One region of the Frankia sp. R43 genome, then DNA from elsewhere that is predicted to be linked to it. Evidence: riboswitches for the same ligand, from Rfam matches in the RefSeq annotation. Region 1 holds a riboswitch; each other region holds the start of a gene.
The links. Region 1 has a riboswitch for cyclic di-AMP ahead of ACG83_RS23560 (transglycosylase family protein). Riboswitches for the same ligand answer to the same signal wherever they lie in the genome.
Positions count from the first base shown of each region.

Region 2: another riboswitch for cyclic di-AMP. It lies ahead of ACG83_RS22925 (C40 family peptidase); the one in region 1 lies ahead of ACG83_RS23560 (transglycosylase family protein).
Region 3: another riboswitch for cyclic di-AMP. It lies ahead of ACG83_RS26580 (transglycosylase family protein); the one in region 1 lies ahead of ACG83_RS23560 (transglycosylase family protein).
Region 4: another riboswitch for cyclic di-AMP. It lies ahead of ACG83_RS38325 (peptidoglycan-binding protein); the one in region 1 lies ahead of ACG83_RS23560 (transglycosylase family protein).

Region 1 is NZ_LFCW01000005.1:647,694-654,652, reverse strand. Features, by position in the region: gene ACG83_RS23575 (glutamate synthase) at 1-128, shown strand, start outside; gene ACG83_RS23570 (FMN-binding glutamate synthase family protein) at 232-1,566, shown strand; gene ACG83_RS23565 (XRE family transcriptional regulator) at 1,709-2,317, shown strand; cyclic di-AMP (ydaO/yuaA leader) riboswitch at 2,650-2,850, shown strand; gene ACG83_RS23560 (transglycosylase family protein) at 2,864-3,241, shown strand; gene ACG83_RS23555 (hypothetical protein) at 3,514-4,479, shown strand; gene ACG83_RS23550 (hypothetical protein) at 4,664-5,608, shown strand; gene ACG83_RS23545 (SDR family NAD(P)-dependent oxidoreductase) at 5,732-6,601, shown strand; gene ACG83_RS23540 (cytochrome P450) at 6,650-6,959, opposite strand, start outside.
Region 2 is NZ_LFCW01000005.1:470,385-477,343, reverse strand. Features, by position in the region: gene ACG83_RS22940 (MurT ligase domain-containing protein) at 1-1,177, shown strand, start outside; gene ACG83_RS22935 (type 1 glutamine amidotransferase) at 1,174-1,926, shown strand; gene ACG83_RS22930 (PHB depolymerase family esterase) at 2,082-2,750, shown strand; gene ACG83_RS22925 (C40 family peptidase) at 3,808-4,794, opposite strand; cyclic di-AMP (ydaO/yuaA leader) riboswitch at 4,920-5,087, opposite strand; gene ACG83_RS22920 (hypothetical protein) at 5,483-5,872, opposite strand.
Region 3 is NZ_LFCW01000006.1:504,465-511,423, reverse strand. Features, by position in the region: gene ACG83_RS26590 (transglycosylase family protein) at 1-658, shown strand, start outside; cyclic di-AMP (ydaO/yuaA leader) riboswitch at 1,995-2,233, shown strand; gene ACG83_RS26580 (transglycosylase family protein) at 2,235-2,978, shown strand; gene ACG83_RS26575 (DUF3151 domain-containing protein) at 3,114-3,542, shown strand; gene ACG83_RS26570 (adenylosuccinate synthase) at 3,631-4,914, shown strand; gene ACG83_RS26565 (hypothetical protein) at 5,060-6,058, shown strand; gene purD (phosphoribosylamine--glycine ligase) at 6,147-6,959, shown strand, end outside.
Region 4 is NZ_LFCW01000013.1:25,051-32,009, reverse strand. Features, by position in the region: gene glyA (serine hydroxymethyltransferase) at 1-1,122, shown strand, start outside; cyclic di-AMP (ydaO/yuaA leader) riboswitch at 1,643-1,844, shown strand; gene ACG83_RS38325 (peptidoglycan-binding protein) at 2,117-2,860, shown strand; gene mce (methylmalonyl-CoA epimerase) at 3,348-3,773, shown strand; gene ACG83_RS38315 (hypothetical protein) at 3,923-4,273, opposite strand; gene ACG83_RS38310 (LppP/LprE family lipoprotein) at 4,309-4,839, opposite strand; gene ACG83_RS38305 (DUF5134 domain-containing protein) at 4,959-5,567, opposite strand; gene ACG83_RS38300 (hypothetical protein) at 5,627-5,860, opposite strand; gene ACG83_RS38295 (response regulator transcription factor) at 6,155-6,811, opposite strand.

The DNA.
Region 1 (6,959 bases):
GCGAGCCCGCGGAACCAGGAGAGCCGGGAGAGCCGGGGGAGCCGGGGTACGACCCGGCCGAGTTCCGCCGCTACGGGTCGGCCCGCACGCTCTACCACTTCGCCGCCCACAACTCCGACGCGTACTGAGCCTTTTCCGCCGTCGACTCCGGCCTGTGGCTACGGCACTCGACAAACGTGAGATGGAAAAGGCGCACTGACCGCGGATATCGTCCGTAGCCTGAGGAGATTCATGTCCGGCTATCCTTCGTCGCCCGCCACCTATGGCCTGCGCGAGTCGGCGACCTTCGACCGCGCCACCATCGCCGGCATCCAGCGGGCCGCGAGCACCGGCGTCTACGACATTCGCGGCTGGGGGGCCAAGCGGGCCCTGCCGCATTTCGACGACCTGCTGTTCCTGGGTGCGTCGATGTCCCGCTACCCGCTGGAGGGCTACCGCGAGCGGTGTGGCACCGATGTGATCCTCGGGGACCGCAACGCGAAGTACCCGCTGCACCTCGACATTCCGGTGACGATCGCCGGGATGAGCTTCGGGGCTCTCTCCGCGCAGGCGAAGGAGGCGCTCGGCCGCGGCGCGAGCGATGTCGGGACGTCCACCACCACCGGCGACGGCGGGATGACTCCCGAGGAACGCGACCAGTCGAAGCACCTCGTCTACCAGTACCTGCCGTCGCGCTACGGGATGAACCCGACCGACCTGCGCAAGGCCGACGCCATCGAGGTGGTGCTCGGGCAGGGCGCGAAGCCCGGCGGCGGCGGCATGCTGCTCGGCCAGAAGATCTCCGACCGGGTCGCCGCCATGCGCACCCTGCCGCCCGGCATCGACCAGCGCTCCGCCTGCCGGCACCCGGACTGGACCGGCCCCGACGACCTCGCCATCAAGATCCTCGAACTGCGCGAGATCACCGACTGGGAGAAGCCGATCTACGTCAAGATCGGCGCGAGCCGCCCCTACTACGACGTGAAGCTCGCGGTCGCCGCCGGCGCGGACGTCGTCGTCCTCGACGGCATGCAGGGCGGCACCGCCGCTACCCAGGACGTCTTCATCGAGCACGTCGGCATCCCGACGCTGGCCGCGCTGCCGCAGGCGGTGCAGGCGCTGGACGAGCTCGGCCTGCACCGAAAGGTCCAGCTGATCGTCTCCGGTGGCATCCGTACCGGGGCGGACGTCGCGAAGGCGATGGCGCTCGGCGCTGACGCCGTCGCCATCGGCACGGCGGCGCTGATCGCGCTCGGTGACAACCATCCGCGGTACGCGGGCGAGTACGAGCGGCTCGGCTCGGCGGCCGGCTACTACGACGACTTCCAGGACGGCCGCGACCCGGCCGGCATCACCACCCAGGATCCGGAGCTCGCGGCCCGGCTCGACCCGGTCGAGGGCGGCCGGCGGCTCGCGAACTACCTGCGGGTGCTGACCATGGAGGCGCAGACGCTGGCCCGGGCCTGCGGCAAGGCGCACCTGCGCAATCTGGAGCCCGAGGACCTCGTCGCGCTGACGGTCGAAGCCGCGGCGATGGCCCGGGTGCCGCTTGCCGGGACCACCTGGATCCCGGGCGCCGACCGGTGAACGGGGAGACGCGCTGAGCGGCGAGCCGCCCGGGCAGCCGAGCAGCCAGCCACCCGGGCAGCCGAGCAGGCGGCCGGACGGTCAGCGGAGCAGGCGACCGGACGGATCGGGCAAAGAGGGCGCCATCGCTAGTGTTTCGGGTGTGGGGGAGGAGAACGCGTCCCGGCAGGGGCGGCTGGAGCGTGCCATCGCGGGCAACGTCCGGCGCCTGCGCCATGACCGTGGGCTGACCCTGGCCGAGCTCGCGACGCGCAGCGGTGTGTCCAGCGCGATGATCTCGAAGGTGGAGAACGCGTCGATCTCCTGCAGCCTGACCACGCTCGACCGGCTCGCCGAGACGCTCGACGTGCCGGTGACGTCGCTGTTCCGCGGCGCGGACGCCGCCCGGGAGGCGGTCTTCACCCGCGCCGGCACCGGGCCGCGGATCACCCAGCGCGGGACCCGGGTGGGCCACGAGTACACCCTGCTCGGCGCGCTGCGCGGCCCGCACAAGCGGATGGAGGCCCACATCGTCACGCTGACCGAGCGCAGCGAGGAGTTCCCGCTCTTCCAGCACCCGGGTACCGAACTGCTCTACATGCTCGAAGGGGAGATGATCTACGGCCACGGCGATGCCAGCTACGTCATGCGCCCCGGCGACGCGCTGCAGCTTGACGGCGAGGGTGCGCACGGGCCGAGGGAGCTGGTCCAGCTGCCGATCCGGTTCCTGTCGGTCGTGGCCTACGGCGAGGTCGGCGCCGGCCAGCCCTGACCCCACCGGGTGCGGTGCCGGCGAAAACGGATCAAGTCATGATGTGTCGAAATTCGGGCCGGAAAAATTCTTCGTCGCCACGGCGGGAAATTCGGTCGCGGGCCCGATCGTGCCACGCACCTTGCGCAGTGGTTGGGTTGACGGGTGGTGACGAATCGCTGACGCCGGTCGCATGGCGCCGGGAGAAAAAGGGCGAATTCTCGGCCGGCTAGACGTAACGCGGAAGAAATTCAAGACCGAGGTGTCGGATGTGACGCTCCTCACAAAGCCTTTGAATTGGTTTGTGGCTCGTGTGTAACGTCACTGCCGTGCTTCCGACTGGGGAGCGCACATCGGGTGGCCCGCCGAATCCTGCCCCACCCGGTGATTAACAAAACCGCAGGCAGGAGCGGGGGACCCAGGTTTCCCGGACGTCGAATTGCGGACGTCCTTGGGGTGAAGCCGCCGAGAGCGCGATCTGAAAGCGCCGGCCGGCCGGGCCATTCCCGGGCCCGAACCCGACAGCTAACTTCGCAGGCGTGGGGGAAGGACACCATTTTGTCCACTATTACCTCGGCTGCCCGCAGGAACCGTCGTTCCATCCGTCGGGGCCGTGCTCTGCTCGTCGCGCCGGTGCTCGCCGCGACCATCGGTGGCGGTATCGCGATGTCCCAGCCGGCGAGCGCCGCTGCCCGGCCGGACGCACAGCGCTTCCTGAGCGCGGTTGTCCCCTGTGAGTCCGGCGGTAACCCCCGCGCGGTGAACTCCATCGGCGCGGGTGGCCTGTTCCAGTTCCTTCCCGGCACCTGGCACGGCGTCGGCGGCAAGGGCCTGCCGCAGAACGCCAGCGTCGCCGAGCAGTGGAAGCGCGCCCACATCCTGTACGCGCAGCAGGGCACCAGCCCCTGGTACTCCTCGAAGAGCTGTTGGGGCGGCAGGATCTGACCCGCAGCAGACAACACCGGTGCGCCCGTGACGTTCTCATGACGTTGCGGGCGCATCGGCGTTTGTGTGGCGTGTGAGTGGTTGTTGATTGTTGTCCGTTGTCTTCGTTTGGTATCCCCTGGGTCTGCTATCAGGCATCTGACAGCAGGCTGACAGCTGCCTGATAGCTTCGCTGTCCTTCCGGCCCGATAGAGCACGTATGTCGTGTGTGCCTGCCGCGCGGGAGGCATCCGGTGGTTGCGCCGGTGCTGGCATGCGTGGGGGTGCGAGACGTGGCTGTTCGCGATCTGTTTCGACTGAGCGAGTATGCGCCGGGCGAGGGCCGGGGCGGACCGTCCGCGGTACGGGACGTCGCGGGCAAGCCGGCGCCCTCGGCGTTGGGAAGACGACCGCGCCAGCTCCCGTCGAAGCGCCACGGGCTTTTCCTGGCGGTCATCGCGTTCACCGTGTCGTCCTGCTCGGGTGACGTCGCCGCGAGGCCCGAGACCGCGGTCACTTCGGGAGCGGCCTCGCCGGGGCCTGCCACGTCAGCACCGCGCGTGCTGGGTCTGTGGCCCGAGGACTTCGTGCTGACCGAGGACCTGGCGACAACCTATTTCTCCGGCGTTCCCGCCGAGACCGATACCGCCGCTGTCCAGCCCGGGAAACGGTACCCCCCTGAGTTCGCGGACTGCCTCGGCCTGTCGGCGACGGACCTCAACTACGAGCCCGAGGCGACCGCTGTCGGCGCGATCTTCGTGAGTGATGACGGGGACTCGTTCATCTCGTCCTACGCCGAAATAGTGACCGAGAAGCAGGCCGCTGCCGTCCGCGCGATGTGGGCCAATCCCCGGTTCGCGGACTGCTCGGGCAGGGAGACCCAGGCCCGAATCGACGAGTCCGGCGCCGACCCCGAAGGGCTCGAATATCAGCTGGCCGGGGTCCAGCGTCCCCCGGCGCCGACCGGAGCCGCTGGGTATCTGCGCGTGACGTTGCAGGTGCGAGAGCAGGAATTCACCTACGACATGGCGGTGGACAACCTCGTCTTCATCGTCGATCACGTCGCGGTGACCGTCACGTACACGAACTACGAGCCCGCCCCGCCGATGGATCGGCTGCAGCTGATCGCTGACCAGATCTCCGGCAAGCTGGCCCAGCAGCAGCTGCGCCCCATCGCCGGCCGGCCCACGTCGGCCGGTACCGGGCTCCAGGCCGCGGGGAAGGCTGACCCCTCGACCGTGCTTCCGGCGGTGGCCTGAGGCGCGGTGGCCTGAGTAGACAACACCAGTGCGCCCATAGCGTTCATGCGGCGTTGTGGGCGCATTGATGTCCATATGGCGTGTACGTGGGGGTGGGTGAGACATGGCTGTTCGCGATCTGTTTCGACTGGGTGGGCGGGCACCGGGCGAGGCCCGGTGCGGTCCGGCCGCGGGTCAGGATGCCGTGCTGACACAGGACACCGCGGGCCAGCGGCCGCCCTCGGTCCTCGGAAACCGACCGCGACAGCTCCCGCTGCAGCGCCACGGCCTCCTCCTGGCGGTCATCGCGTTCACCGTTTCGTCGTGCTCTGGTGACGGCGACATGGTCAGGAGATTCGAAACCACGGTCATCTCGGGAACGGCCACGCCGAGCGCCGGTACGCCGTCGGGGACGGCAACGCCGGAGCCGAGCGCGCTGGGTCTGTGGCCCGAGGACTTCGTGCTGACCGAGGGCCCGGCGACGGCCGGCTTCACCGGTGTGCCCGTCGATGCCGCCGCCGCTGTCCAGCCCGAGGAACGTTACTCCCCTGAGTTCGCGGACTGCGTCGGCTTTTCCATGGCGGAGCTCGACTACGAGATCGAGGCAGTCGCTGCCGGCGCGAGTTTCGTGAGTGACGATGGCGAGAGCGCGATCATCCTTTCCTCCGCCGAGATAGTGAGCGAGAAGCAGGCTGTTTTCGAGACCGTGATGTGGTCCAATCCCTGGTTCGCGGACTGCTGGGGCAGGGAGACCCAGGCCAGAATCGACGAGCGCAGCACCGACGGCGATGAGCTTGAATATCAGCTGACCGGCGCCCAGACTCCCCCGGCGCCGACCGGAGCCGCCAGGTATGCGCGCGCGACGGTGCAGGTACGAGGCCAGGGAGTCACCTACGACATCGCGATGGACACCCTCTTCTTCCTCGTCGATCACGTCGAGGTGACCGTCACGTACACGAACCACGAGCCGGCCCCTCCGACGGAACGACTGCAGCTGATCGCTGACCAGATCGCCGGGAAGCTTGCCCGGCAGCAGCCGCGCAGCATCGCCGGCCGGCCCATGTGGGGCGGTTCCGGTCTCCATACCGCGGGGAAGCCTGGCTACTCGAGCGTGGTGCCGGCGGCGGCCCGAGCTATCGGACGTCCCTGAGCCGACCGCCGGCCCTCACCTGGTCGATCCGTCCCGTTCATGCCAGTCGGCGAGACTCTGCTGGCTGATCGATCTGGTCAGGCCGAGCCGGCGGCGCCGGGTCGGGAGACGCGCGGAGGTCACGTGGTCGCCCAGGCTGTCGTCATCACCGGCGCCGCTTCCGGCATCGGCCGGGCCTGCGTCGAGCTGTTCGCCGCCCGCGGGTTCGGTGTGGTGGCGGTCGACGCGGACGAGGCCGGTCTGGCCGGGCTGGCAGACCTTGCCGCGGACGCCGGTTCCGCGGAACCGCCTGCTCCCTCCGCCCCGCCCGCGTCCCCCGCCTCACAGCCCGCTGCCCGCCTCGACGGAGCCGTTCGTCCGGAGCCGGAGGTGGTCACGCTGGTCGCGGACGTCTCGACGCAGGAGTGCGGCGCACGGATGACCGAGCTCGCGCTCGCCAGCTTCGGGCGCCTGGACGTGGCCGTCCTCAACGCCGGCATCGGCGGGACCGTGCCCTGGGAGGCCGACGGAGCGATCGAGCGGCTGGACCGGATCCTCGCCGTGAACGTCCGTGGTGTGGCGATCGGCATCCGTTCGGTCGCGCCGGTGCTGCGGGCCGGCGGCGGGGGCTCGATTGTCGTGACGGCGTCAAGCGGTGGGCTGCAGGCGGATCCCGGCAACTGGGCCTACCACGCGTCGAAGGGCGCGGTGATCAATCTGGTGCGGGCCGCGGCGGTCGACTACGCGGCGCAGAACATCCGGGTGAACGCGGTGGCGCCCGGCCTGACCGAGACGTCGCTGATGGCCCCGTACCTGTCGCAGCCGGCGGTCGTGGAGGCCAGCAGCCAGCGGATCCCGCTGCAGCGTTGGGGCCGTGCGGACGAGCAGGCCGGCGCCGTCTGGTTCCTGGCCTCCGCGGCGGCCTCCTACATCACGGGCACCACGCTCGTCGCCGACGGCGGGCTGACCTCGCATCACGGCGCCGTCCCGCTGCCGCGGGTGCAGCGGGACTAGCGCTCGGAGGCCGGCCACGCCGAAAGCCCGGTTACGCCGAGAGCCCGGTTACGCCGAGAGGCGCAGTGGCAGCCGGCTCATCGCGCGTACCCAGGCGCTGGGCCGGTAGCTGGGCTCGTCCAGCAGGGTGATCTTCTCGGTGCGGGCGAGCAGGGCACGCAGCGCGATCGCGCCCTCGGCGCGGGCGAGCGGCGCACCGAGGCAGTAGTGGATGCCCAGGCCGAGACCGAAGTGGCGGGGAGCGCTGGTCGTCTGCGCGTAGCGGGCGACGTCGAAGTGGTCGGGTTCGCGGTACACGTCAGGGTCACGGTTCGCGGCTCCGATGAGCATCACCACGCTGTCGCCGCGGCTGAACGGA
Region 2 (6,959 bases), 180 kb from region 1:
TACGTCCCGCCGTCTGGGCCGCGGCTCCGGTGAGATGATCGGCGGAAAGATCGCCCTGCGGATCTCCCCGGGCGCGCTGGCCGAGGTCGGCTCCAACCGCCCGACGGCCTGCGTCTCGGCCACCAACGGCAAGACGACCACCACCAGGCTGCTGGCCCGCGCACTGGGCACGCTGGGCCCGGTGAAGTCGAACGGCGGCGGCGCGAACATGGCGCCCGGCGTGATGACCGCGCTGGCCAGGCCGCCGTACGACTCTCCCGCGGCCCTGGAGGTCGACGAGATCTGGCTGCCCAAGGTGGCGCGGGCGATCCTGCCGCGGGTGGTGCTGCTGCTCAACATCTCGCGTGACCAGCTCGACCGGTCCAACGAGACCCGCCGGATCGCCGCGATCTGGCGCGAGCTGGGCGCCGAGCTGCGCGACACGGTCGTGGTGGCGAACGTCGACGACCCGCTGGTGGCCTGGGCGGCGATGACCTGGTCACGCCAGGTGTGGGTGTCGGCCGGCCAGAACTGGACCGCGGACGCGATGGTCTGCCCGCAGTGCGCCAGGCTGCTGCACCGCAACGCCGCCGGCTGGTGGTGTGAGTGTGGCCTGGCCAGGCCTGAGCCGATCGTCTCGGTGGCCGGCCTCGGTGAGCTGATGTGGTTCGGCCGGCGCATCCCCGCCCGTATCGACCTGCCGGGGCGGGTCAACCTCGCGAACGCGGCGATGGCCGCCGCGGCCGCGCGCGAGTTCGGCGTCGAGGTCGAGGACGCGCTCGCCGCGATGCGGGGTATCGGCGACGTCCAGGGCCGCTACCAGGAGGTGCCGCTGGGCCAGGACGGCCATCAGGCCCGCCTGCTGCTGGCGAAGAACCCGGCCGGCTGGGTCGAGATGATGGAGCTGCTGAACTCGGCGCCGCCGCGGCCGGTCGTGATCGACTTCAATTCGCAGACGGCGGACGGGCGTGACCCGTCCTGGATCTGGGATGTGCCCTTCGAGCGGCTCTCCGGCCGCCAGGTGCTCGTCACCGGGGGCCGCAAGGAGGACATGAGCGTGCGCCTGGCCTATGCCGAGGTTCCTCACAGCGTCCATGCCGACGCCGAGGCCGCCGCCGCGGCGGCGAACGACAAGGTGGTGGACGTCGTCGCGAACTACACGGCGTTCCGCGACCTGCTCGTGCGGACCACCCGGTGATCCGCCCCTCGGCGACCCGGATCGCGCTGATCTATCCGGAGCTGCTCGGCACCTACGGCGACGGTGGCAACGCGATCGTGCTGGCCCAGCGGCTGCGCTGGCGTGGGCTGCGGGCGGAGATCGTGGAGGTGCCGGCCGGTGAGGTGGTGCCGGCCGATTGCGACATCTACCTGCTGGGCGGCGGTGAGGACGAGCCGCAGGTGCTGGCCGCCGACGGCATGCGCCGCAACCGCTCGCTGCTGCGCGCCGTGTCCGGCGGCGCGGCCGTGCTGGCCGTCTGCGCGGGCTACCAGGTGATCGGCGCGACCTTCCCGGCGGGCAACGGCCAGATCCACGACGGGGTCAACCTGATCGACGTCGAGACCCGCCGTTCCTTCGAACCACCGGACGTCCCGCCGCCGCCGCGCGCGGTCGGCGACATCGTGGTGGAACCGAGCCCCCAGCTGGGCCTGCCGACGCTCTACGGCTATGAGAACCATGGCGGGCGCACCCGCCCGCTGCCGGGCTTCCGCGGCATCCCGCTCGGCACGGTCCGGGTCGGCGTCGGGGACGGGACGCCCGCCCGCACCGATGGTGTCGTCGACGGGAAGGTCATCGGCACCTACCTGCACGGGCCGGTGCTGGCGCAGAACCCGGCCCTGGCCGACCTGCTGCTGACCTGGGTGCACGGCCCGCTGGCGCCGCTGGACGGCCCGCGTGAGGTGGGCATCCTGCGTGACGCCAGAGCTCACGCGCTCGCGGAGGGCTGAGCACACCCGCGCCGGTGGCCGGCAGTCGCGGGGGCGGCGGGGTGGCGTGATGGTCGTCCGGGCGTTGTCCCAGGCGTCGTCCGGCGCTTCCGGCGTCGTCCTGAACGGGTCTGCCGGGACGCGCTGCTTCGAATCAGGCGATTTCCGGGCGTGGGGTGTGGTTCGGTTGCATCGTGGCGTCGAATCCCCTTGCCGGTTGGTGGGGCAAGAACAAGAGAAACGTGATCATCATTGGCGTCGTGCTGGTGGTCGTCTGGTGGCTGGCCGCGGGACGGGGCCATCCAAAGGTCGAAAAGGCGACCATCCCGGACAGCTATCCCTCGGCCGGCCGGGAACTGCTCGTCCAGGCGCCTTCTGATCCGGGCGACCCGTTGCCGTTGGTAATCATCCTGCACGATGACAATTCGGATGCGAAGACGTTGGAAGAGGGGAGCAAGGTGTCCTCGCTGGCGAATCGCAAGGATCTCGCGCTCGCTTTCCCGGAGGCCGTCGCCGGAACCTGGCGACTGGACGACCCGAAAGGCGCGGACGTGCAGTACCTGAGCGACGTCGTGCGCTATATGGACGAGAAGCGGTCCGACATCGACCTGGACCGGGTGTACCTCTGGGGCATGGGCGAGGGGGCCCGGCTGGCGCTGCTCGCGGCCTGCACCTCGGCGACGCCCATCTACGCCGCGGTCGGCGTGGTGGGGCAGTTCGACACCGAGCCCGGGCCGACCTGCGACAACGTCACGCCGCATGGCCGGTTCGCCGAGACCGAGTGGGACAAGGGCGTCACGGACGCCCTGTGGAAGTTCTCCCGCGACCTGCACCGGACCGTGTGACAGACAGTCCGGCTCGACGAGACGGGTGGGACGAGGGTGGGTGCGACGAGGACGGGTGTGGGGTGCGGGGTCGGCCCCGCATCTGACTCCATCGGCCCCGCATCGGCCGCCACGTCATACTCCAGCCGAGTTGCTCTAGTTGCAAAGAACTAGTCACTTAGCTCGGATGTCCGGCGGCGGCCGAGGATGTCGCGGAGCCGCTGGCCAATTCGGGTCTTGCGGATCCGGTGAAGGTTGGATCAGCAGGCCTGCCGGTCTTGCCTCTCGGCTGGCTCCAGGGGCGCCGGAGGTGCTGCCTCCGGCCGTCGGCGCCGATTTCCTGTTCGGGCCCCGACCGTGATCCCGGTGAGGAGTCACGGTCGGGGCCCGCGTGGCCTGTCGGCGTCGCCGGGAGGGGGGTAACGGCGTCGACAGGCCACAAGGAGGCCGGGTGGCGGAGGGTCCGCTGGCCGCCGGTCCAATGGGGGGGGGATCGGAACGGCGACCAGCGGAGTCCGAGGCCTTCCGGCCGGATGGACGTCAGATGGGGGGGGATCTGACGTCCATCCCACCGGAAGGATCTACGATCTGCGGATCCGGGTGGGTGGCGCGTGTGGTTCTGTTTTGTTTATGCGGCAGGTGTTGATGCCCGATGGTCGCATTCTGGACGGTTTGCGCCGCATCTACACCGCTTATGCCGAAGTAGAATGATGTCGCAACGGCCTAAGTGCTGGAAGTGTCGAGACGGTCACGCGGCGAGCGCGAGTCGCGCGGCGTCAGGCACTTCCTGGCGGTGCGGGCTACGGGGCGTGCTCGCAGGTCTGCGGAAGGTGAGGCTGCGGTCCGGTGCAGGGGACCACACATCGGATCTGGTGACCGCCGGGCCGGAGTCAATCCCGACCAACGCCGACCCGGCGGCGGGAGCCGGGCGCGACCGGAGGGGGAGATCGCGCGGCGGCTCGTTCCGAGGACAGGGCGATCCGTGCTGCCCCGTCAGTGCGTGCGGCTTATCAGGTGAACAGGGGGGAGCCCGGAGCCAGCCGGCAAAGCAAGGTGGGCCGGCCGGTACTCACGGTGCTCAGGCGACGCGGCCGACCAGGTACGAAGTGGTGTAGATCGTCTGCAGCTTGACGACATCGCCACTGTGCGGGGCGACCCACATCTTGCCGTCGCCGGCGTAGATACCGACGTGGTAGATGTTGCCCGGGGTGCCGAAGAAGATCAGGTCGCCGGGGGCCTTGTTGTACTGGGAGATGTGCGTGGTCGCCGCGTACTGCTGGTCCGTCGTGCGGGGCACGCTCTTGCCGAGCTGCTTGTAGACGTACTGCACGAGCCCGGAGCAGTCGAACGAGTTCGGGCCTTCCGCGCCGTAGATGTACGGCTTGCCGGCCTGGAGCGATGCCAGGTAGACGGCCTTCTCGCCGATCGTGTTCGCTCCGACGTTCACGCTGACGACGGGCGTCTCGACCTCGACGGTCGAGCGGACGGCCTGACGGGAGGCCTGCGCCGGCACGGGGGGGCGAACCGTCAGGGTGGCGTCGTTCTCGGAGTGGGCGGACTGCAGCGAGTCCGTACCATCGAAGATCGCCGTGACGTTGGTGGTCGTCAGGACTCGGGCCGTGTAGGAGGCCTGGCCCCGGTCGTCCGTGGTGAGGTGCAGGAAGGTCGCCCACCCGGTGGGCAGCTTGACCTGGACCTTGATGAGCTGGTCGGCCAGCGGGGCCTTGGTCTGCTCGTCGTAGAGCGAGAAACCGATGTTGACCGGCTCGTTCGCGTTGACGGTGACCTCGGGGTTGGTCACCCGCAGGCCCACGTCGACCTTCGAGGAGAGGGTCGGCGCGGAGATGTCGGTGGTGGCGTCGAGCACGGTGGTGGACCCACTGCCGGCCACGGACGCAACCTGGATGGCCCCGTCGACGGCCAGTCGCGAGCCGATCTGCGTCGCGAGGGTCATCGGGGCGGTGTTCGACGCCTCATCAAACGCAGCGTCCGCGTTGGTGTCCGGAGCACATCCGGCGAGCGCGACCCCGGAGACTGCCACAGTCCCGGTGGTGACGGCGGCCACAGCTCGGGCCCTGGCTCTTGCTCGACTCGACGCCGTGGGGGCTGACGGTGCCCGGTGGCGGCCGCGGCCTTCCTGCTGCCGGCGTCTCTCGGTATCAAGCTGCACGCTTTGCGCAGACAACGTTGCGTTCCTTCCCGTACGCCTGCGAGGTGAGCTGTCGGGTTCGGGCTGGGCTGCCCGGTCCGTCGCGCGACCTTCGTGCGATGGACTTCACCCCTAGACCCGCACCACTACTTGGTGCCGGTCGGTGGAGGTGGGTCCCCCGCTCCTGCCCGAGGTGACGACTCGGAGGGGACACCGGGGCCGCGGGCAGGATTCGGCGTTCGGCCCGGTGTTGTCGTGACGTCGCAAGCGAGACTAGTCCACACGGATGGTGTGGGTAAACACTAGTCCCCCCCAACTACACCGAGTGTGCAAAGAAGTGCCCCTTGCGGGAGCGCATCTGCCCAGGTCAGAGGGGGTGCTGAGCTTCACGTCACGTTTTTGGACGGCCACACGAGGATCACGGACAAACACTTTAGGTGACGAGAAGTTCCGAACTGGCGGCCCGCAACAGACGCCGGAGCGGGCCGTGAAGCACGGCCACGGAGGGGTGCGGCTCGGCGCGGACGGCGGCTCGGCGTGGACGGGCCGGCTCGGCGTGGACGGGCCTGCCCAGGGGAACGGTTGTTCGGCGCGGACGGCCGGCTCAGCGCGGACGGCCGCTCCGGCGGCTCAGGAACCCGGAGTTGTGGAGCACCTGCAGCTCGATCGCGAGCTGTGTCACCTCGGGCGGAAGAGTGCGGTAGCTGCTCTGCATGGCCTCGACGGCCGCGCGCGCGTGCTCGGCGAGATCGTCCAGAGCCTGCTGGCGTTGACGCATCCGGGCTCGCTCCTCCTGGAGCGTCCGGACCGTGTCCTCCTGCCACTGCCTGGTGCGAATGATGTGCTCGCCGGCGTCCGCGGCCTGGCGCTCCGCGTCCTCCAGCCGGCTGAGCAGCGCGTCCAGAGCCTCCAGGCGGCTGGCGAGCTCGGCCATCAGATCGCCGCGGCCGGGCAGGAGCGAGAGCTCGTGTCGCCTCGGCTGGGGGTGCGTCATGGCTGACTCCGGCCGCGGCCTGCGGTGCGGGCCTGCTGGAGGGGCGTCGTGATCTGGGCGGAAGGCAGCCTGGAGGCGCACCATCGCCCCGCTCTCGACCATCGCCGAAGTTCCGACACGGTTGGTTACGTTAGTCGACGCATGGGATTTTAGGCGTGCGGTCGGCAGGATCCGGCACATAGTCAACGGACGACGGCGCGCGTCGAGGCCACCAGACGGGTGTCGACCAACGGATGCACCCGACTGGATGGATCATCACCGGTTGCCGTGTGATCCAGCGATCGGAGATCTCCGTGTCGACAACGGAAGGTTTCGGATGTGACGGAGCGAAGCGGCGGGCGAGTGGCTTGCGCCGTTCTGGCCACTGGATGCCATCCGACTGATCGTCACAATAAGTGATGTGGCTTGTGGCCTGTGATCGATCGCGACGACCGTCATGGCCCCGTGGCATGGGCGGGGTGCGGGTGGCGATGGCCGGGAGCCGCGATCCTGGCTGATGCCCGGTCATCGTCATCATCAGTGTGCAGCCGATCCGTGTGGATGTGTCGGTGGATCCGGATGGCGCCGTGTGGAGCAAGTATGTGAACCGGTTTTGGACGGTTTCCTAAGAATAGGATCCTGTCGTGCAACAACATCGATCAAGGCCGGTTAGTCGGGTGGACCTGGCTGGGATCGCCGTTGGCGGACGAGCCCGGGCTGCCCAGCCGAATTCGCTCGCCCGGATCCGCCGCTTCTCGGGATTTTTGCCACCCGCGCCCTGGCGACCACAGATCTCAGATCTCAGATCTCGTCCGGCGGCAGTGGCGGTCACGGCGGCGGCTCGAGGCCGCGGTTCGCGGAGTCGAAAACTGCGGCTGTTCTCGCGACCATAATCCTCAGGTCCCCTCCGGCGGTGGTGGCGGGCGTGGTGGCAGCTCGAAGCCGCGGTTCGAGGAGTCGAGGATTGCGGCTGTTCTCGTGACCACAATCCTCAGACCCTGCCCGGCAGCTACGGCCGCGCTCGCGGGCGGCCCCGTGGCCGAGGAGATCGCCCGCCCCCCGCACTGTCACCACCAGCGGCAACCGCCAGATCCCACCGGGCGAACCT
Region 3 (6,959 bases), on a different contig from region 1:
ACGCCGCAGCAGTACCCGCAGCCGGGCCCGCACCCTCGTCCCCGTATCCGTCCTTGTCGCGACGGTCGGAGGCACAATCGCCATCAGCCAACCGGCGAATGCCGCAACGACCTGGGAAGGTCTGCGGCAATGCGAGTCCGGCGGCAACTACACGACGAACACCGGTAACGGCTACTATGGCGCTTACCAGTTCTCCGCCGGGACCTGGCAGAGTCTGGGGTACTCTGGCCTTCCACACACCGCTCCACCCGCCCTGCAGGACGAGGCGGCGCTGAAGCTCGCGCTCCGCTCCGGATTCGGCCAGTGGCCGGTGTGCGGGAGCGGAATGGGCGGCGACCAGCTCTCACCCGGCGCGTCGTCGTCGGGGTCAGGCAGCCAGGCCTCCCGTACGGCCGAGCGCACCAGTCTGGTCGCGCAGCCCGTCGCCACCACGGGTGTGCCCCCTCTGACGCGCAACTACTTCGCGTCGGTACACAACCAGGTCACTGACGAAATCAAGACCTGGCAGGAAAAGATGAACTCCCTCGGCTACTCCCTCGCCGTCGACGGCTGCTACGGGCCGAAGTCCGCAGCCGCGGCCAGGGACTTCCAGACGGCGCGCGGCCTCATCGTCGATGGCGTCCTCGGCCCGCAGACCTGGGCGGCCACCTTCGGCTGACGCCTGCCCGCCCCGGCGGAGCACTCGGTCGCCTGCCTGCCCGCCCGCTCATTCGCGGGCCCCAGCGCGCGGCACCGACAGCCAGCACCCCGTGAGGGCAACCTGCCTTCCACAGCCGAACCCTCCCGGCTGCACGGGGAAAGCCCCCGCCCGGACCGGATCGACGAGCCTTCCCATCTCATGGTGCACGACCGGAGATACCGCAGGTCGGAGCCGACGATGGAAAAGGCTCAACGCTGACAGGGACCCCGCCGCGAACCGGGAGTCGGTCGAGGGCGTGCATGCCGTCCTCGCCTGACAACGGTCGGCCCACCGACTGCGTTCCCGCTCCGGCGAGAGCGGGCCTTCACGGCCGTCCGACCGGATCCTCGTCCCTCCCTCCTCCCAGCCCCGAAAGCGCGGACGCGCGCCGGGGAGGCTCACCGCACCCGCCCGCTCCGTCCCGGTCGGGCGCGGTGATGCCAGGAGCCCCAGGAACCACCCGACCGTGGCTGCACCGTCCCAGCGCGGTTGTCCACACCTGATCCACATCTGAGTTGTCCACATCCGAGTTGTCGAGCACCTCGCCCGACGGGACGTTCCTCCCGGTCCGTCAAGCCCGGAAGGCGTCTCATCCAGTCGCCGTGACGTGCGACGGCCCGCCCGCCCGGCGCTGACCCAGCCGTGGCGCGCGGGACGCAACGCGGAGCGCCCCAACGGTCCGCGTGTCGCAGGACCCGGACAGCCCCACCGCCGGAGCGGTACCGGCCTCGGGGCAGGTGTCCGGGCGTCGCGGCCTTCCCGCCGATCATCTCGATCACCCGCGGGATGCGTTCGGCGCGCATTCCCTCCACGGCCGCGCCGAACGACCTCCCTCGACGACGCCACCTCACCGCACCGGTCATGGCCAGATCGGTACCCGCCCCACACCGGCGATCCCGGTAGGCGGGCGTGGCGTCGGCGCTCTCCAGCTGCCGGTGGCCGGCGCCGTCGCCGGCCCCCCACCGCCCGCCGCCGACCCTCCCTGGCGCCGCCCCGTGTCCCCGGGCGCCCAGGCCTGGGCCGCCGAGCGGGCATCGCCGGTCATGGACCTTCCTCGGGTCATGGACCGTCCCGGCCTGAAGCCGGCAGGGGCGCCAGCCGCATGACGGACCCCCGGTGCGTCCGAGATGTCGAGGGGACGGTAATGTGGCGCGGTTCGGGTGTGATGACCATCTCCTCCACCCATCCGTCAATTGGCCCGTTCGGGTGACTCCGATATGGTCCTTTCCGATCCCGCCCTGGCCAGCGGGATTTGCGTCATGTAGGTAGATCTCGCTACAGTTCCGCCCACTCGCCTCCCCCCGGGGCGAGGTCGTGTGGACGGACGCCGAATCCTGCCCCCGTCCACTCGGCCGGTACTGGAGCGGACGACACAGGGCAGGAGTGGGGGACCCACCATCCGGGCGCATTCGTTGCGTCCTAGGGGTTAAGCCGGCGTACCGATACAGCCGGGACACACCGGTCCGCGAGGACGGGCCGGGTCCTGGTACGCCGACCGGGCAGCTTCCAGCCCGAACCCGACAGCTCACCCCGCAGGCGACGGGAAGGACACCTGATGCGGTCGCATGATCGTGATCCCGTCCGTTCGACCGGTCGTGGTGGCAGGCACCGCGCGGCGCAGCCGCCGTCCACCGCCACCCGTGTCCTGCGGACCACCGGGGCCGTCACGGCCCTGGTCGGAACGGGGCTCGCCGTCACCGCGGCCCCTGCCGGCGCCGCGACGGCGGATGATTTCGCCCGGCTACGCCAGTGCGAGTCCGGCGGCAACTACGCCATCAACACGGGCAACGGCTTCTACGGCGCCTACCAGTTCGACCAGCGCACCTGGACAGGCCTCGGCTACCCCGGTCGACCCGACCAGGCTCCGCCGGCGATGCAGGACGATGCCGCCTACAAGCTGTATGACTCGCGTGGCTGGTCACCGTGGCCGGCCTGCAGCAACAAGCTCGGCCTGACGCGCAACGGCCCGGCCCCGGAATCCTCGGGCACCATCGGCGATGCCGTCGAGCAGGCCCTCACCCCGGCCGAGCCCCCCATGACCCTCGAACGCGCACGCAGCCAGGTCGGCACCAACTTCGGCGGTGAAGCGCTGAACGTCGGCATGGGCGACGAGGTACGCGCCGACGCGTTCGTGTGGCAGGCCGAGATGCGCGAGCGCAAGTTCGTGCTGACGGTCGACGGCAAGTTCGGCCAGGAGTCCCAGGGCGTCGCCGCGCTCTACTCATACCTGACGCGGATCAGCGACGGGCAGCCCGGCGTGGTCGGGCAGAACCTGTGGAGCGCCACCGTCACCAGCTGACCTGGCTCCGGGTGCCTCATGCCAGTTTGGCAGGTCGTCGTATGCCTGGTTGGCATGTGGGCCGCGGCGGGACCAGCAGTCAGCCGGTGGGCCCGCCCGGCGCCGGGCGTGACGCCGGTCAGGCAGGATGTGCCCATGACGACACCGCCCGCGAACCAGAACCTGCTGTCGGGTCCGCCGCCGACGCTGCTTCCATCCGACGCCGCTGTGGTGGAGGCGATGACCTCGGGTGCGGGCGCGGAGTCCGTCGCGGCCCGTTTCCCCGCTGCCTGCCTCGGCTGGGCGATCCTCGCGGAGGAGGCGCTCGGCGCGGGTCAGCCGGTGGCGGCCTACGCCTACGCGCGTACCGGCTATCACCGGGGCCTCGATCAGCTCCGGCGGTCCGGATGGAAGGGCCACGGGCCCATTCCGTGGTCTCATGAGCCGAACCGCGGCTTCCTGCGCGCGCTGGCCGCACTGTCGCGGGCTGCGGCGGAGATCGGCGAGGACGCGGAGGCGACCAGGTGCCGCGAGTTTCTCGCCGACAGCGATCCGGTCGCACTCCGTGAACTCGACCTCGCATAGTAGTCATGAGATGGCATAACGCAGCGAGCTTTTCCCTGTCGAGGCCGATCGGGTCCCGACAGGGCGATATCCCTAGTAACCTCGCCCGGTGCCTGCTCTAGTCCTCATCGGCGCCCAGTGGGGCGACGAAGGAAAAGGAAAGGCGACCGACCTCCTGGGCGGCGCCGTCGACTACGTCGTTCGGTACCAGGGAGGTAACAACGCCGGCCACACGGTGGTGATCGGTGCGGAGAGCTACGCTCTGCACCTGATCCCCTCCGGAGTTCTGCGAGCCGACTGCGTCCCGGTCATCGGGAACGGTGTCGTCATCGACCCGGGCGTGCTGCTGTCCGAGATGGACGGGCTGCAGGCTCGGGGGGTCGACGTCTCCCGGCTGCTGATCAGCGCGGACGCACATCTGATCATGCCGCACCACCGGGCGCTCGACCGCGTCACCGAGCGATACCTCGGCAAGGCGCGGATCGGTACGACCGGCCGCGGCATCGGCCCCGCCTACGGGGACAAGGTCGCCCGCACCGGCATCCGTGTCCAGGACCTGCTCGACCCGGGCATCTTCCGGCAGAAGCTGGAGCTGGCGCTGCGGGAGAAGAACCAGGTCCTGACGAAGGTCTACAACCGGCGCCGGATCGATGTCGACGAGGTGGTCGAGGAGTACGCGGCCTACGCGCGGCGGCTGACGCCGCACATCGCCGACACCGGTCTCCTGCTGGACACGGCGCTGCGCGACGGCAAGGTCGTGCTTCTCGAGGGATCGCAGGGCACGCTGCTCGACGTCGACCACGGCACGTATCCGTTTGTGACCTCCTCCAACCCGACGGCCGGCTACGCGGCGACCGGGGCGGGGATCGGTCCGACCAGGATCAGCCGGGTCGTCGGGATCATCAAGGCGTACACCACCCGGGTGGGTTCGGGGCCCTTCCCCACCGAGCTCGACGACAAGGTCGGTGAGGAGCTCCGCCGGATCGGTGGCGAGTTCGGCGTGACGACCGGCCGGGCGCGGCGCACCGGCTGGTTCGACGCGGTGATCGCCCGCTACGCCGTACGGGTCAACGGGCTCACCGATCTGTTCCTGACAAAGCTCGACGTGCTTTCGGGCTTCGACACCGTGCCGGTCTGCGTCGGCTACGAGATCAACGGCAGGCGGACCGACGAGATGCCGATGACGCAGACGGACTTCCACCACGCGAAGCCGATCTACGAAGAGCTCCCCGGCTGGCATGAGGACATCTCCGGTGTGACGGACTTCGCCGACCTCCCGGACGCCGCCCGGGCGTACGTGGCGACGATCGAGGAGATGTCCGGAGCCCCGGTGTCGGCTGTGGGTGTCGGTCCCGGCCGGGCACAGACCCTGGTGATCAACGAACTGCTCTGATCACGCTGTCGCGCCACACTGGCGCACGACGCCCCGATTCGGCGCGGTGATCCCCCACGCGCCGACAACGGCCTCGGGTTGCGCTACACAGAGTTACGGCCCAGGCTGACGTCGTCACAGTTGGCGACGACCGGGGGTGATGACGATGGCGGGGCTACCGCCGCACCCCTCCTGGGACGACGACCGCGCCGACGCGCGCGACAGCGGGCCGACCCAGCCGGTGCCGACGCCCGCGTCGACATCGGCGTCGGCGTCGGCGTCGGCGTCGGCGTCGACCGAGCTCGACACGACGAGGGCGACCGCGCCGCGTCAGCCCAGCCCGGCCCGCTGGTCGCCGACGGTCCGGCCGGATCATCCGCTTGGACGCGGAATCGACCCGGCGACCTGGCCGGTCGGCTTCTCCCCGACCGGGGAGGCGCTCCCGGAGACCCTGACCGATGTCCTGCTGCGCGGAAGCCACGCGATCCGCAGCTCGAAACGCGCCGAGGCGCTGCGTCTGGAACGGGCGGCGGCCATCGCCGAACACGTCCAGGCGCAGATCACGGAGTTCCTCTCCTTCTGCGCGGCGGAGAATCTGACGCCCCCGGTGACGGTGCGCGCGAACGGGCGGCGGGCGGACCGCGGCTGGGACGCCGGCGTCAGCGGCGCCGGCTCGGGCCGGCCGGGATCGATCCGGACCCCCGGGGCCGGGGCCGGCTTCGACGAGGGCCACGGCGATCGCCGCGTTCGCGGCGGGCGTCGCGGTCGTCACGATGAGGACGATCACGGTGAGGACGCCGTGGAGGCCGAGGATGGTCCGTCCGCGGACCGGCGGGGCGTGCGGGGCGCGGGTGGCCCGCACGATCACCGGCGGCCGCTGCTGCGTCGCGAGCGGCTGCACGCCTGGCCGCTGCTCTACTGGCGGTGTGAGAGCTTCCCTGCCCCCGGCCGGTCGCTACACCTGTTCGTCGAGCCCGGCGGACGCACCTTCGAGGGCCGGGACGACCCGGCACCGCTGACCGTGCTCGGCCGCGAGCCCCACGTGTGGCCCGTCGACGCTCCGGCCATCGTCCAGACCATGGCCGAGGTCGATGCCCGGCGCTGCGCGCTGCACCTCGTGCACGGCATGGCCCACCTGCTCTGGCAGGCCGGGGTCGGCCTCTGAGACCACGGTAAAAAGGCTCAACGATCAAGGCGCGCGCTAACCTGGACCCCGTGACTTCCGCGGCTGCGTCCTTCGCCCCCTCCAAGCGATGAAGGTTCTTGTTGTCGGGTCCGGTGGGCGTGAGCATGCTCTTTGCCGCGCGCTCTCCCGGGATCCGGCGGTCGGCGGGCTCGTGTGCGCCCCTGGAAACGCTGGTACAGCGGAGCTTGCCGAGCCACGCCCGCTTCGGGTCGAGGATCCGGACGCGGTCGCCAGCCTGGCCGAGACCGTCCACGCCGACCTGACCATCGTCGGCCCGGAGGTCCCGCTGGTGGCGGGTGCGGGCGACGAGCTTCGGGCCCGCGGGCTCCCGGTGTTCGGGCCGTCCGCCGCCGCGGCACGGCTGGAGGGCAGCAAGGCCTTCGCGAAGGAGATCATGCGCGCGGCCGGCGTGCCGACGGCCGACTCACGAGATCACACCGAGATCTCCTCGGCGCTGGCCGACCTCGACACGTTCGGCCCGCCCTACGTGGTGAAGTACGACGGCTTGGCGGCCGGCAAGGGCGTCACGGTCACCACTGACCGGGACGTGGCGGTCGAGGCCGTGCGTGCCAGCCTGCGTGACACCGACGACCGGGTGGTTCTGGAGGAGTACCTCGACGGGCCCGAGGTCTCGCTGTTCGCGATCGTGACCGAGTCCGGCGCGATCGTGCCGCTTTCGCCCGCTCAGGACCACAAGCGGGTCGGCGACGGTGACACCGGCCCCAACACCGGCGGCATGGGCGCGTACACCCCGCTGCCCTGGGCGCCCGCGGGTCTGGTCGACGAGGTGGTCCGTACCGTGATCCGACCCACGGTGGACGAGATGGCACGGCGCGGCACCCCGTTCACAGGCCTGCTCTACGCCGGGCTGGCGCTGACG
Region 4 (6,959 bases), on a different contig from region 1:
TCCGGCTCCGTCCTGACGAACAAGTACTCCGAGGGCTACGCCGGCAAGCGCTACTACGAGGGCCAGCAGTTCATCGACCCGGTCGAGACCCTGGCGATCGACCGGGCGAAGGCGGTGTTCGGCGTCGAGCACGCGAACGTCCAGCCGTACTCCGGCTCGCCTGCCAACCTGGCCGTCTACCTGGCGTTCCTGCAGCCGGGCGATGCCGTGATGGGCATGGGCCTGCCCTCGGGTGGCCACCTGACCCACGGCTGGACGGTGTCGGCCACCGGCCGCTGGTTCCAGGGGGTCCGGTACGGAGTACGCCAGGACACCGGGCGGGTCGACCTCGACGAGGTGCGCGACCTCGCGCTCCAGCACCGGCCAAAAGTGATCTTCTGTGGTGGGACCGCGATCCCCCGCACCATCGACTTCCCCGCCTTCGCGGCGATCGCGGGCGAGATCGACGCCGTGCTCGTGGCGGACATCTCCCACATCGCCGGCCTGATCGCCGGTGGCGCCCACCCCTCGCCCGTGGGCCACGCGCCGGTCATCACCACCACCACGCACAAGACCCTGCGCGGGCCCCGCGGCGCGATGATCATGTCGGACGCGGCGCACGCGTCCGCCCTCGACAAGGCGGTGTTCCCAGGCCTGCAGGGCGGCCCGCACAACCACACGACCGCCGCCATCGCGGTCGCGCTGCGCGAAGCCACCACCCCGGACTTCCGCGAGTACGCCCACCGCGTCGTCGCGAACGCGAAGGCGCTCGCCGAGGCGCTGTCCGCCCGCGGTTTCGACCTCGTCACCGGCGGCACCGACAACCACCTGATCCTGATCGACCTGACCAGCCGTGGCGTCGCCGGCAAGCCGGCCGCGAAGGCGCTGGACCGGGCCGGTATCGAGCTCAACTACAACACCGTTCCGTTCGACCCGCGCAAGCCGTTCGACCCGTCCGGCGTCCGGCTGGGAACGGCCGCGATCACCACCCGCGGACTGCAGCCGGAGCAGATGCCGACGCTGGCGGGCTGGATCGACGAGGCCGTGAAGGCCGCGGGCGATGACGACGAGACCACCATCAGCCGCATCGCCGGCGAGGTGCGCGACCTGATGACGGCCTACCCGATGTCCGGCTGGGTCTGATCACATCGCACATCCGCTCGGGCTCGCCCGGTCCGCTGGCCGGGCGAGCCTGTTCCTGACGGCGCGGTCGACGGGAGAGCGCCCACACCGCCAGCTTGCCCGCGACGTATGGGGCGGTTCCGCGGAACCGCCCCGCCAGTCACCGTAGGACGTCGGCGAGGGCCCCACGGGGACGGGGCAGGGTCCGGTATTCCACTCTCGCCGGAGATGCTACGCACATCACAGCCGATTCGGCGATCGCGAGCCGACAGGCCTGCCAGGGATCACTGCGGATCGGTCACCACCCTCCGCGGACGACCCGGTCACCACGCGCAGCTCAAGCAGCCGGCAGAACGCCGCATACACCACATCGGCGGCACCTGCGGTACTCGGCGGACCCTCTCCCCCTCTTCGTCGCGTACAGTGCGCATACACCAACCTGTTGTACGCATCGTGACTAGGTAGCGCCACAAAAGGGCAAAAACTGGGACTTGCGACTACCCTTAGTAGTTCGTTACGGTGTGTTGGCACCAAACAAGCGACGGGTCGTACGCCGAGTTCTGCCCTAGGCCCGTCGTCCCCTCCTAGTGACCACCAGGGCAGAAGCGGGGGAACCAGGTTCCTCCGGATGGCCACCGCACCCAGGCGGCCGTCCTCGGGGTGAAGTCGCCGCGCAGCGCGCGCCGACCGGGCTTCCCGGCCCGAACCCGACAGCTAACCTCGCAGGCGTACGGGAAGGATCTGCGTGTACGCATGCTTGGAATAGCAGCCGGGACTGCATCCGTCCCTCGGAACGCCGCCGCGGTAACGCCGCGCCCGTAACCCGGGGTTGACACCGGAGATCTGGGGCCCGCTCGGGCCCAGACAAATTTCACGCCGATAGCAGAACGCGCGTCCATTCGTGCGCCTTTTTTCGCGACCCCATTTCGTCGCGACTCATTGATCCGTGTACGGATCACTGGCGCCCGAAGACGCCCTACCCGCCTGCTCTTCAACGTAGAAACGAGATATCTTGATGTCGACCGGAAAGCACCGCAAGTCCCCCAGCGTCCGCCGCCGAGGCCGTGGTCGCTCCGCTGCTGTTGCCGCGGCGAGCGTCATCGGGGCATCCGCCGGCCTGTTCTTCACCGCGAGCCCCGCCAGCGCGGCGGTAATCTCGGACACCAGCATCGCGCAGGCGGCGAAGAACGCCGGCCTGAACTCCTGCCGCGGAATTCCGCTGAGCACCTGGGTCGCCGTCGCGCTCGCCGAGTCCGGCGGCAACACCACCGCCCACGCGACCGTCGGCGAGGACTCCCGCGGCCTGTGGCAGATCAACATGCGCGCGCATGCCAGCTGGGTCGGAAACCGCGACCTCTACGACCCGAACGTCAACGCCTGGGCCGCACGGCAGGTCTGCCAGAGCCAGGGCATCACCGCGTGGAGCGCCTACACCAACGGCATGCACACGAAGTACCTGGCTCGTGGAGCCGCAGCAGCCGCGGCCGTGGGCAACTCGGTGAGCACCACGGTGTCCACCGCGCCGTCCACCAGCGCCAACCGCGCCGTCGACTCGGGCTACATGCGGCTGGGCGTGTCCGGCCCCCGCTGGGATGTCTCCCTGGTGCAGGACCAGCTGCGTAAGCTCGGCTACCCGATCGTCGTCGACGGCTACTTCGGACCGCAGACCAACCACATGGTCATCGACTTCCAGAAGAAGCACGGCCTGGTGCCCGACGGCGTCATCGGCCCGCTCACCCACAAGGCCCTGTTCGGCTGATCGGCCGCACAACCGAATACCCGAGCGAGCGACCGGTCGATCAGCTGCCCCTCGTAAGCTGATCGGAATCGTCGATCGACTCGACGCACCGTCCCCGCCGCGGGCCCCTGGACATCCAGAGGCGTCACGGCGGGGACGCCGCGTTTTCCGGCGATAAGCCGCACCCCTGGCATCGACTCGGCAGAAATGCGATCCAGCCGAGCTCCAGGCACCGTTACACGCCTTCCATTAATCACTACAGACAACACGGATCTTCTTGTGGGTCCGAGCGGGGAATTCATACCGACTGCGGTGACTGGGACCTTCCCGCACCACTCGTCATGAAACTTCGACGAAGCCCGGGGTGACGCGCGCCACAGGTCGGTGGTGACCGGGACACGGCGTACTGGATTCAGTGGACCGCAACGCCGTATCCGGGCACTCTCGGAGGCTGGGCCCGGGCCGGACGCCGCCACGGGCCGACCGTCCTACGACCAGGAGCGATGTTGTGCTGACCAGGATCGACCATGTCGGGATCGCCGTGGCCTCGCTGGAGGAGGCCATTCCTCGCTACGAGGCCGCATTCGGCCTGACGGTCGCGCATCAGGAGACCAACGAGGCGCAGGGCGTGCGCGAGGCCATGCTGCTGGTCCACAAGGGCGACACCGGCGGTTCCTACGTCCAGCTGCTGGAGCCGATCCGCGAGGACACCCCGGTCGGCAAGTTCCTGGCCAAGAAGGGGCCGGGCATCCACCACATCGCCTACGGCGTGGGTGACATCGACTCCGCGCTGGCGGCGCTCACCGTCGCCGGCTTCGACCTGGTCAACAAGACGCCCGTGCACGGCACGGCCGGCAGCCGCATCGCCTTCATGCACCCGAAGGGTGTCGGCGGTGTGCTCACCGAGTTGGTCGAGGCACCGGAAGGGCACTGACTCGGCGCCCCCGCACCGGCTGCACGCACAAGGCACCGGGCGTCGGCCATCCCGCCGACGCCCGGTGCCCCCCCAGCCCGCAGTCCCCAGCCCGCAGCCCGCAGCCCGCGATCACCCGTGGGCCGTGAAGGCCCGCCCGGCTGCCATCGTCACCACAGCACCGCGATCGCCACATTGGCCACCCCGAGCCCACCTGCGGCGTGAGCCAGGGCCGCCGGCGCCTCGCGGCCGCGGGCGTTGCCCACGACGGCGATGCCGGCGACGGCCGCCGCGACGACGAGCTTGACCGCGATCTTGGCGTTGTCCACGTCCCGGTCCACGGCCCCGCTGGACGCCAGCCCCACCAGGATCATGCCTGTGACGATCTGGACGAGGGCGCCGTGCAGGATGCCGGGCGTGATGACCGGATGCGGCGAGCGGATCTGCGCGAGCCACCCTCCGACAATCATGGCCATCCCGACCAGGTGAAACACAACAACGATGTCGTAGACCACGCCCATGACGTCTTTTCTACAGGACGTAGAACATGGCCGGCTCAGCGGCGGCTCGTCGGAGCCGACCAGTCGTTGGTCGGGATCGGGTCGAGCGCCTGCACCGCGGTGCCGTTCCACCGGAAGCGCACCGTGGCCGCCCCCGCCGACGGGCAGCACATCGGATCATCAGGGCGGTACAGGTCGTACTGAAGCGCCACGGTGTCGCTCGTGGACCACACCCATCGCACGTTCGCACTCGGGACGCTGTCGGTTCCGACGAACCGGCCCTGACTGAAGAAGAACGCCTGCTGCGGATGTCCGTCCACGGATGACGTCAACCGCCCCACGATCGCGCTCAGCGCCCAGGCGGGTTCGTAGCTGCTGCTCCCCATCGGCGTGTAGCCGCGTTCCCGCACCAGCTGCACCGCCTGCGCGGGTGTCAACGCACCGGCCGGGGCGGCAGGTGTCGCGGTGCCTGATGTGACAGCCGGTGTGCTCGCCGGTGCGCTCGCCGGTGCGGCGAAACTCGCCGAAGCCGTCACGGTCAGCACTGCAGTGAAGGTCAGCACGAAGATGAGCACGATGCGCCGCATGGGTCGCCCCCTTGGCCTCGTTTCCGCCAACCGGGTGACCATAGGCGCCCGTGGCGCGCTCCGCCCGCCAGGAAGGCGATTCGCGCGCTATCGGAACAGCGCGGATCAGAACATCGCGGTCAGACGTGCCCGAGAAACATCAGCACCATCCCGCCTGACATGACAAGCCTGGTGCCACGCGGAACGACCGGATCCGGAAACGCCCTGACCAGCCAGGCGGTGATCCTGCGGGCGGATGTCCGCGCCGCCCAGCGGGCGGGCAGGCCCACCAGCGCCACCAGGCAGGCTCCGGCGAAGACGGCGACGCACCAGGCGCCGAGGGCGCCGTCGGTGCGCAGCGGCCAGCCCGCGAAACCGACCGCGCCCGACATGCACGCCATCGCCGCCGACTCGACGACGACCATGGCGCAGCATGACCAGACTCCGGGCGTCCCACAGTGCGGATGCAGCACCACCATCGCCAGCATGACGAGCGCGAGTGCCAGGTACACGGCGAAGAACGGCCACGAGCCGATGAGCCGCGGCGGGCCGACGAACATCACCGCCATCCCCGCCGCGACCAGCACGTGGGCGACTTCGATCCAGCCGTCGGCGACCATATGGCCAGCCACCGGATGGCCAGCCGCCGGATGACCGAGCGTCAGGCGCCCGGCCGGGGTGGAGCGAAGCAGCCCGTACAGCCGCACGAGGTGAACCGCCGCCACCACCGCGGCCGCCGCGGCAGCCACGGCGGTGACCGGCCCCGGTAGCGGACCGAGCTCGGCCGCTACGGAATGAGGATGACCGGTCACCCTCCGGCGGCGATTTCGGCCGCCACCAGGGAGGTGATCCGGCCCGCGCGGGCCTCGTCGACGATGACTTCGAGCTGCTCGATGCTCATCTGGATCCGCTGGCCGAAGTCGTCCGTGAGCACAACCCTCCGGGTGGCCTCAGCCTCATGATCGATATAGAGCTCCGGGCAGCCACAGCTGCACTTGCCACAGAACGTGATGACGCGACTCAATGCTTCCGAACCGCTCACAGCACCTCCCCGCTGACACGGCAAACAGAAGATCATCTGAAGTGTAAGCCGTCGGGCCCGTCGAGCCGGGGCGTTCCGAACACCATCACATTGTCGTGACAAGGTGCCCGGCAGGCGCTCCCCGGCGCAGGCCAGACGCCGCCCGACGCCGCCCGGGCGCCGCTCGCCACCACCCGGACGCCATCCGGCGCCAGACAGACGCTACTTGACCCCAGGCAACCACAGCTGGGTGCGGCGCCCGGCCGGGTGCCGCACCCAGCTGCGCCGCTCAGCTGCGCCGCTCAGCTGCGCCGCTCAGCTGTGCCGTGCGGCCTCCAGCCAGGCGAGCACCGCGAGCACGCGCCTGTTCTCGGTGGGCTCCATCCGCAGGCCGAGCTTGGTGAAGATGCTGGCGATGTGGGACTCGACCGTCTTCGGGCTCAGGTGCACCTGTTGGGAGATCCCGCTGTTCGACAGCCCCTGCGCCATCAGTTCGAGGATTCGCCGTTCGCGGTCGGACAGCCCGAGCAGGCGGTGCGACTGCGGGTAGCCGGCGAGCAGGCGCGCGGCGATGTGCGAGTCGATGACGGGCTGCCCGTCCCGCAGGCGCTCGAGCGCGTCCCGCAGCGCCTGCCGGTTGGTGATGTTGTCCTTGCGCATGTAGCCGATACCGTCGGCACCGCCGGCGAAAAGGTCGGCCGCGAACGGGTCGTCGTCGTGGGCGGTGACGACGAGAATGCCCATCGACGGGTGCGCGTCGCGCAACGCGCGGGCGGTCAGCAGCCCCTCGTTGGTCCGGGTGGGCGGCATCCGCATGTCCACGATCGCGACGTCGGGAGGAGCCTCGCGCACGGCCGCGAGCAGTTCGGTGCCGGTCGGCACCGACGCCGTGACCTGGACGCCGATCGTCGTGAGCAGAACACCGAGTGCCTCTCTGATGAGCCCACTGTCCTCCGCGATCGCAACACGCACACCGGATCTTCTCACGCCGGTGCTCGCTGAGCCTTTTCCATCGTCGACTCCGGCCTGCGGCACCCTGCCCGTGCACCGTGAGGTGGAAGGGCTCACTGTCCCGATCACACCGGGATAACCCCCGGACGTTCCGGGGTAGGGCCGGTAG